Regions from separate parts of the Robertmurraya sp. genome, predicted to be linked through region 2. Evidence: riboswitches for the same ligand, from Rfam matches in the RefSeq annotation. Region 2 holds a riboswitch; the other holds the start of a gene.
The links. Region 2 has a riboswitch for cobalamin ahead of ACGLXV_RS04070 ((2Fe-2S) ferredoxin domain-containing protein). Riboswitches for the same ligand answer to the same signal wherever they lie in the genome.
Positions count from the first base shown of each region.

Region 1: linked by a shared signal. The riboswitch ahead of ACGLXV_RS18590 (ribonucleoside-diphosphate reductase subunit alpha) and the one ahead of ACGLXV_RS04070 ((2Fe-2S) ferredoxin domain-containing protein) in region 2 are both predicted to bind cobalamin.

Region 1 covers NZ_JAKFCQ010000149.1:18,104-22,276, reverse strand. The annotation lists gene ACGLXV_RS18595 (DHA2 family efflux MFS transporter permease subunit) at 1-901, shown strand, start outside; cobalamin riboswitch at 1,383-1,580, shown strand; gene ACGLXV_RS18590 (ribonucleoside-diphosphate reductase subunit alpha) at 1,909-4,173, shown strand, end outside.
Region 2 covers NZ_JAKFCQ010000035.1:6,597-10,769, reverse strand. The annotation lists gene ACGLXV_RS04080 (putative zinc-binding protein) at 1-142, shown strand, start outside; gene ACGLXV_RS04075 (multidrug effflux MFS transporter) at 426-1,658, shown strand; cobalamin riboswitch at 1,875-2,067, shown strand; cobalamin riboswitch at 2,204-2,391, shown strand; gene ACGLXV_RS04070 ((2Fe-2S) ferredoxin domain-containing protein) at 2,504-2,887, shown strand; gene ACGLXV_RS04065 (HoxN/HupN/NixA family nickel/cobalt transporter) at 2,891-3,604, shown strand; gene cobJ (precorrin-3B C(17)-methyltransferase) at 3,605-4,173, shown strand, end outside.

The sequences.
Region 1 (4,173 bases), on a different contig from region 2:
TTACGGCTTCAGTTCGGCAGGAAGCAAGGGTTGGGACAGTCCTCATGTGTACCTGGCTATTGCAGTCGGTTTCATATCGCTAGTAGTATTTATTTTAAAACAAATAAAGCAAGACAATCCGTTGTTAAACTTTAAAGTGTTTAAATACCCAATGTTTGCCTTGTCATCTTCTATTTCCATGGTAACAAACATGGCATTGTTCTCAGGGATGATCCTTATTCCGATTTATGTTCAAACGATTCGTGGAATTTCTCCACTAGACGCGGGGCTAATGCTCCTACCAGGTGCCATCGCAATGGCTATTATGTCACCTATTACGGGGAGATTGTTTGATAAATTTGGTGGTCGAATATTGGCGCTAATTGGTTTAGGAATCACTGTTATCACCACGTATGAGTTTAGTCAGTTAACGGTAGACTTAAGTTATACTCACTTAGTAATACTTTACACGGTTCGAATGATCGGTATGTCATTTGTTATGATGCCTGTTTCAACAAACGGACTAAATCAGCTTCCGACGCGTTTCTATCCACATGGTACGGCAATGAACAATACGTTAAACCAAGTAGCTGGGGCAATCGGAACCGCATTACTAGTTACGGTTATGTCCAATCGTACAGAAACACACGCCAAAGAACTTGCTGACGAAGCCATGAAGACGGCTGCAGGTCAAGGAGCAGGAGCAGCTCAGCCAACTGCTGAAATGATCGCTCAAATGAAAGAGCAGATTATGATGAAGGCGATGCTCGAAGGAATTAATGATGCTTTCCTAGTGGCTACAGGAATTTCTATTGTTGCATTTATCCTCGCATTCTTTATCAAACGGGCAACACAAGCGGAGGATCTAATAGAAGAAAAAGAAGTGTCAAAGGTTGTACCTACAAAGCTAGCTGAAAATTAATAAATGTACGGAAGACCCTCGAAATTGAGGGTCTTCTTTAAAAAATGTAAAAATGAGAATCGCAAGTAAAGCTCTAGAATCGCAAATAAAAATCGGGAATCGCAAATATAGTCTCAGAATCGCAAATAAAAATTGAGAATCGCAAATAAAATCTCAGAATCGCAAATAAATTTTAAAAATCGCAAATAAAAACCAAAACTAGAGAAAAAATCAACTAATCTCCCAAAAAAATCATTTGAAAGATTGAGTTTACCTCTAAATTCCACCCGTTTTATTAAAATCTAGTTCAAAAGACGAGAAAATAAATAAAAATCTACCATTCCCTACAAATACAATATCTCCTTCCCTCACCGCTTAAAGTCAATAACAATATTTTACCCAAATCAACATTTTATACTTGCGTATCTACTAAACTACCGTTACTATTAAGTTTGTAATCTAGATATGGATATACAAAAGTGAAAAAATAACTATATATTGTGTTGTTGCCTTAAGATAAGATGCCGTACGGCTTAATAGGGAATCTGGTGAAAGACCAGAACTGCCCCCGCAACTGTAAATGCTGACAAAATGAACAAGCCACTGTGAAGATTGCTTACGAGATGTAGGTGCCTAAATGGGAAGGGTTCAAAGTAGAGTGAAGCATAAGTCAGGAGACCTATCTTACTTAAGATGTTTCAACTTCTTCGGGGATTTGGGAAGATGAGACGATGGCGACAGAAGACAAAAAAGTATTTTTGCCTGTTTGTCTTTTGCTGAAATCGTTTCATCCGCTCAAGGAACCACTGAGCGGATTTTTTATTAGAAAAGAAAGTATAAGTTTTTGAACTTTGAACAGTGTCTAGCTCCAGCGCCCAGCGACTAGTGTACTTCGCTCTCTTCCCTACGATAAGTCAACATCGGATCGCTTGCGCTCTCCGTGTTTCCTTTATCTCAGTCAAAGGGCTCCAGTCCTGTCGTGCGCAAAACGGGCGCTTGCGCTTTTCAAAATTTCAGGAGGGACGATCATGACAGTAGTAGATGTACTTGAAGATTATAAATCGGTGTTAAAGGCGATTGAAGAGTGTTCTTCAACTTATCAATTAGACGCCACTGAGATGACGAAAATGGTAAATGAATTAGAGGCAGCAAAAAAAGAAGTGAGCCAACAAGCTTTATTTTATTCTTTAAATAAAATCGCGATGGACCAGCCAGATTGGACATTTGTTGCCGCGCGCATATACTTAACCGAATTATACAAACAAGCTTCGCAAAATCGAAAATACGATTCATCACATACATATGGGAACTTTTACGATTTGCTAGAAACGTTAACAGAGAAAGGGATCTACTCTCCTAAACTGCTGCAAATGTATACAGAGGGAGAAATTAAAGAATTAGCAGTGGCAATCAGTCCAGAACGAGATAAGCTTTTCAACTATATTGGACTGTTTTTATTTGCTGATCGTTACCTTGCAAGAGATCATGATAGAAATGTATATGAGTTACCGCAAGAAAGATTCATGGTTATTGCGATGACCATCATGATGAATGAATCTAAAGGCAAAAGACTAGAGTTAGTAAAAGAAGCTTACTGGGCTCTTAGCCATTTATATATGACGGTAGCAACACCAACCTTATCAAATGCAGGGAAGAACTTTGGTCAGCTGTCCTCTTGTTTTATCGACACAGTGGATGATTCGCTAGACGGCATTTATCTAAATAACTGGGACATCGCTCGCTTAAGTAAAGAAGGCGGCGGCATCGGAATTTATTACGGAAAGGTTCGTGCGCTAGGTTCCGATATTAAAAGGTTCAAAGGGATGTCCTCTGGAGTCGTGCCATGGATCCGCTTGATTAATGACACTGCCGTTAGCGTGGACCAGTTAGGTCAAAGACAAGGGGCAGTTGCCATTTATTTAGATGTATTCCACAAAGACGTGATGAATGGCTTCCTTGAACTAAAGACCAATAATGGGGACGAGAGAAGAAAGGCTCATGATATTTTTACAGGAGTCACAATCCCCGATTTATTTATGGAAAAGCTTCTGGAGAAAGATGAAAGCGGAAGAAGCATTGGAGAATGGCATACATTTTGTCCGCATCAGGTGAAGCAGTTGATGGGCTGGAAGGATGAAAACGGAACACCTCTTGGTCTAGAGGATTTTTACGATGAAAAAGATCGAAAGTATTTTACAGAAAAATACGAAGAAGCTGTGAATCAGCCACTCTTACCAAGAAAAACCTACCGTGCGATGGATATTATGGCCCGAATTATGGTGGCACAGCTCGAAACAGGTACACCTTATATGTTCTATCGAGATGAGGTGAATCGTCAAAATCCTAACAAGCGTGCAGAAGGAAGAACGTCTATCTACTGCAGTAATTTATGTACAGAAATCGCCCAAAACATGTCGAGTACAACGATTGTAAAAGAATACAAGGACGAAGATGGCAATCTAGTAATCGTGAGAAAGCCCGGAGAATTTGTTGTATGTAATCTGTCATCTATCAATCTGGCAAAGGCTTATGGTGCCAATGAGCTCGAACGATTAATAAAGATTCAGGTTCGTATGCTAGACAATGTCATCGATCTTAATACGATTCCAGTCGGACAAGCCGAACTAACAAACCAAAAATACCGTGCTGTCGGTTTAGGAACATTTGGGTGGCATCATCTTTTGGCATTACAATCCATTCATTGGGAATCAGAGGAAGCGGTCCAATTTGCAGATGAACTATATGAAAATATTGCGTATTATACGATTCGAGCTTCTATGGAGCTTGCCGTAGAAAAAGGAGCCTTCAGTCAATTTGAGACGTCAGAATGGGCTTCAGGAAAATACTTCGAGCGAAGAAATTACACTTCTGAGCGTTGGAGTGAACTAAAGGAACAAGTAAAGACAAACGGTATTCGTAATGGCTGGCTGATGGCGATTGCTCCGAATTCTTCCACTGCGAAAATTGGCGGCTCTACAGATGGAATTGATCCGTTGTACGCAGTTGAATATGCGGAGGAAAAGAAGAACTTTAAGTTCAAGGTAACCGCACCTGACTTGAACCATCGCACATACACGTACTACCGAAGAGCAAGGCATGAGTTAGACCAAGTGTGGAGTATTCGCCAAAACGCTGCTCGTCAACGCCATATCGACCAATCGATCAGCTTTAACTTGTATGTGAGACATGATATTAAAGCGAAGGATTTGCTTAATTTACACGTAGAAGCTTGGAAGCAAGGGTTAAAAACAACGTATTACGTAAGAAGTACCTCGCAGTCGGAGATTGAAGAA
Region 2 (4,173 bases):
AAAAAACTGCCTCGCAAGGCACGGTGTTCAGCCAACCCATCATTTTGACCTTTCCAATTTTAATGTGGTAAAGAAAAAAGGGGAAGACCCAGACTTAGATGTGTTTATGACGACCTATGAGAGAATAGTAGAGCTCATATAATCAATAAAGGGTATGTTCGCCTTGGACATATCCTTTTTTTCTAGATTGATAAACGAGCACTTCCACTGAAGACCCAAACTTGATCTCACCACAAAAAAAGTAACGATCCCTTCTATCACTACGTTGTAACTGCATACAAAATCTTAATAAATAAAACCCCAAAATTATTATATATTTCAACGACCGAAACAATTTACTTTAGTAATGCAATGTTATAGAATGGTAAAGTTACAAACTTAGGAAATTATGAATCTTCATATTTAAAAAGAAAGGCGAGAGGAACTTGAACAATTTAACAGGTACAAAGCGTTTACAGCTTGCATTGCTTCTAGGATCTCTGGCGATCTTAGGTCCGTTTACCATCGATATGTATTTGCCTTCTTTTCCGACTATTGTAGAAGAGTTCGGTACAACGGCATCCTTCGTACAAATTAGTTTAACTTCTTGTTTGTTAGGCTTAGGGCTGGGGCAATTGATTATCGGTCCAATGAGTGATGTGCAGGGACGGAAAAAACCATTATTAATATTCCTTATTATGTATTTAGTTGCCTCTGCCATTTGTGCATTTGCTCCGAATATTTATTTCTTTATTGCGGCTCGTTTCTTGCAAGGATTTTCAGCAGCAGGCGGGATCGTTATTTCGAGAGCGGTCGTTCGCGATAAGTTTAGTGGAAGAGAATTAACGAAGTTTTTTGCGTTATTAACATTAGTAAGTAATCTTGGTCCAATTATCGCTCCTGTTGCAGGCGGCGCGATTCTAGCCTTTACGAATTGGACGGGAGTATTTGTCGTTTTAAGTGTTGTGGGTTTAGTTTTATTTTTTACGGTATTTTCAAAGCTGGAAGAATCGCTACCTACGGAAAAGCGTGTTCCTAGTAATATAGGTCAAACCTTTAGTAACTTTGGAACTTTATTAAAAGATCGTCAGTTTACGGGATATGCCTTTACACAAGGATTTATTGTGGCTGGAATTTTTGCTTATGTTTCTGGTACTCCATTTGTGTATCAAAATATTTATGGAGTTTCGCCACAAGTATTTAGTTTATTATTCGGATTAAACGGAATTGGTTTGATTCTTGGAAGTCAGGCAGTAGGGAAGTTCGTTGACGTGATATCTGAAAAGACTTTTTTAGTTATAGGTCTGACCATGTCAAATGTTTCAGGTGCCATTCTTCTTGTTGCGTTATTACTAAAGGCACCATTAATTGCTGTTGTTATTCCTATCTTCTTCTTCGTTGCATCAATCGGGATTATTGGAACCACATCGTTTTCACTTGCCATGGAGTCACAAGGGCATATTGCTGGTAGCGCGTCGGCTCTATTAGGATTGTTACCATTTATCCTCGGCTCTATTTCATCACCACTTGTAGGGATTGCAGGTGAGAATTCAGCCATACCGATGGGATCCATTATCTTTGGTGCTAGCTTTTTAGCTTTTCTATCGTATTTTCTTTTCGTACGAAAGGCTTCCGTTGAAAAACCAGCTATCGAAGAACCCGGAAAAATCTCAGTATAATATCTAGACGCTATCCAAAAGGGTAGCGTCTTTTCTTTTAAGGTATCGTTCAATTTACCAAATGAAGTGCATGTGTATGAATTTAAATTAATCAATATATCTAATGGTTGGCTCGCCATGTGAGTTACGTTTCAGTAGGAAATCTGTCGTGTTCGTTATATAAGTAGTTGAAAAATAAGAAAGATTCATCTAATATAGAATCTAGCTTAATTGAATAGTTTTCCAGAAAGTTAAGATGCCTAAATGGCTTAATAGGGAATCTGGTGAAAATCCAGAGCTGTACCCGCAACTGTATGTGTGGACGAAATAAGAAATCCACTGTGTGCATACGTGATTCGTATGGATATGGGAAGGTCTTAGAGTAGGAGGAAGCACGAGTCAGGAAACCTGTCTTACTTTTAAACGTTTCAGTTTCTCCGGGAATAGAGAAGGTGTTTCGATGGTGAGAAGGGACCGTATTTCTGTTTGTCTTTTCATGCTTTCGTTTCATCCGTTCATTCCTGTGAGCGGATTTTTTTATGGAAATCTTTCATTGGGTTGATAACTTCATAGTTTACTTGATAGGTGCAAAAGAAAAAACTTTTGCTTAAAAGGGAAGCACGGTGAAAAGCCGTCGCGGTACCCGCCACTGTATTGGGGAGCTTTGTTACAAATGGTCACTGAGTAAAATCGGGAAGACGTAACAAAAGCAAGGAACCAGAGCCAGGAGACCTGCCTATAAAGTGTGTCACATACCTACGGGACTATAGGTAGATGTGTAGAAAGATGTACATTGCGTATGTTCTTATGCACCTCTATTTGTAGGGGTGCTTTTTTATTACAAAAAATGTAAGGGAGTGGAAAACATGACAACATGGAATTTAAATGGGACAAAGCATCACATCTTGATTTGTAATGGAAGTAGTTGCATGAGAAAAGGGGGAGAAGAAGTAACGCAAGCGATTCGTGATGAAATTAAGCAGTTGGAGTTGGACGACAAGATTCATACAACAAGAACGAGATGCAATGGAAGATGCAAGGATGCTTGTGTCACCATCGTTTATCCAGAAGGCATCTGGTATAAGGCACTTACAGAGGACATGGGACGAGAAATCGTACGGAGTCATCTCGCACAAGGAAAGATACTAGAAGAATCTGTTATTTATACATACGACCAGGAAGGCTTCGTAGCACCTGAAAACTCAGATAGTATTGAGGGAATTTCGAAAAAAGTGAAAGAAGAGGTATGACCTATGGAATTTATCATGTTTGCACTGCTTGCTGTGTTTATTGGCATGAGGCATGGAATCGACGGAGATCATGTAGCAGCGATTGCCGACATGGTTGGCAGTGAGCAGCGTAAGAAGAAACAGCTTACTCTTGGTGTGATGTATGCCATTGGCCACGGCATGATTGTGATGGTTATTGGAGTGTTATTTATTTATATTGGTCTACAACTTCCAGATGCAACGAAGCAAGTACTAGAAATGCTCGTTAGCTTCACCCTTATTTTGCTCGGAATGTTTATTATTTGGTCGATTTTTCAACAAAAGAAAGATTACGAGTATAAAAGCCGACTAAGAATTGTTGTTGAGTTTTTTCATAACATCGCTAATAAGGTGAAATCAGGAACAAAAACCAATCAACTTTCACCTACGAAACTCGGTGCCGTTGGAGCGTTTATTATTGGCATTCTTCACGGCATTGGTGTGGAAAGTCCGACTCAGATCGCGATAATTTCTAATGCGACGGGGCTTGATAATATAACCGTTGCCCTTATTCAACTGACTCTATTTGTTTTTGGGTTACTCATAGCAACGATCGGAATTACGTTTTGTCTTTCATGGGGATTTATGAAAGCTAGAGTGAAAGACAAGCTGTTTTTACTATTAGGAACGATAACAGGAGCCTATAGCTTAGTTCTAGGAATTTTTATGATGGCGGAACTATTGAAAGGAGGAGCGTAATTGAAAGGAAAGCTGTTAGTCATTGGTTTTGGTCCCGGAAGTGAGGAGCATATTACGGACCGAGCAAAAAAAGCGCTTCAAGAAAGCGATATGATCATCGGATACAAAACGTATGTGGAACTGATTGAAAGACTACTCGACGGACAAGAAATCATTAGCACAGGGATGACAGAAGAAGTAACTCGAGCTCAAGAGGCAGTGAGGCAGGCCGAGCTCGGAAAAAAAGTGGCAGTGATCTCTAGTGGAGATGCAGGTGTTTATGGAATGGCAGGTCTTGTGTACGAAGTGTTGGTTGAAAAAGGCTGGAAGCAAGACACGGGTGTTGAGGTTGAAGTAATTCCAGGAATCTCAGCCATCAATTCATGTGCATCCCTATTGGGAGCCCCTGTCATGCATGATGCCTGCACGATCAGCCTAAGTGACCATCTGACTCCTTGGAGGTTGATTGAACAACGAATTGAAGCAGCTGCACAAGCAGATTTTGTGATTGCCTTGTATAACCCAATGAGCGGAAGAAGAACCCGACAAATTGTCGAGGCACAGCGGATACTATTAAAATACCGATCGCC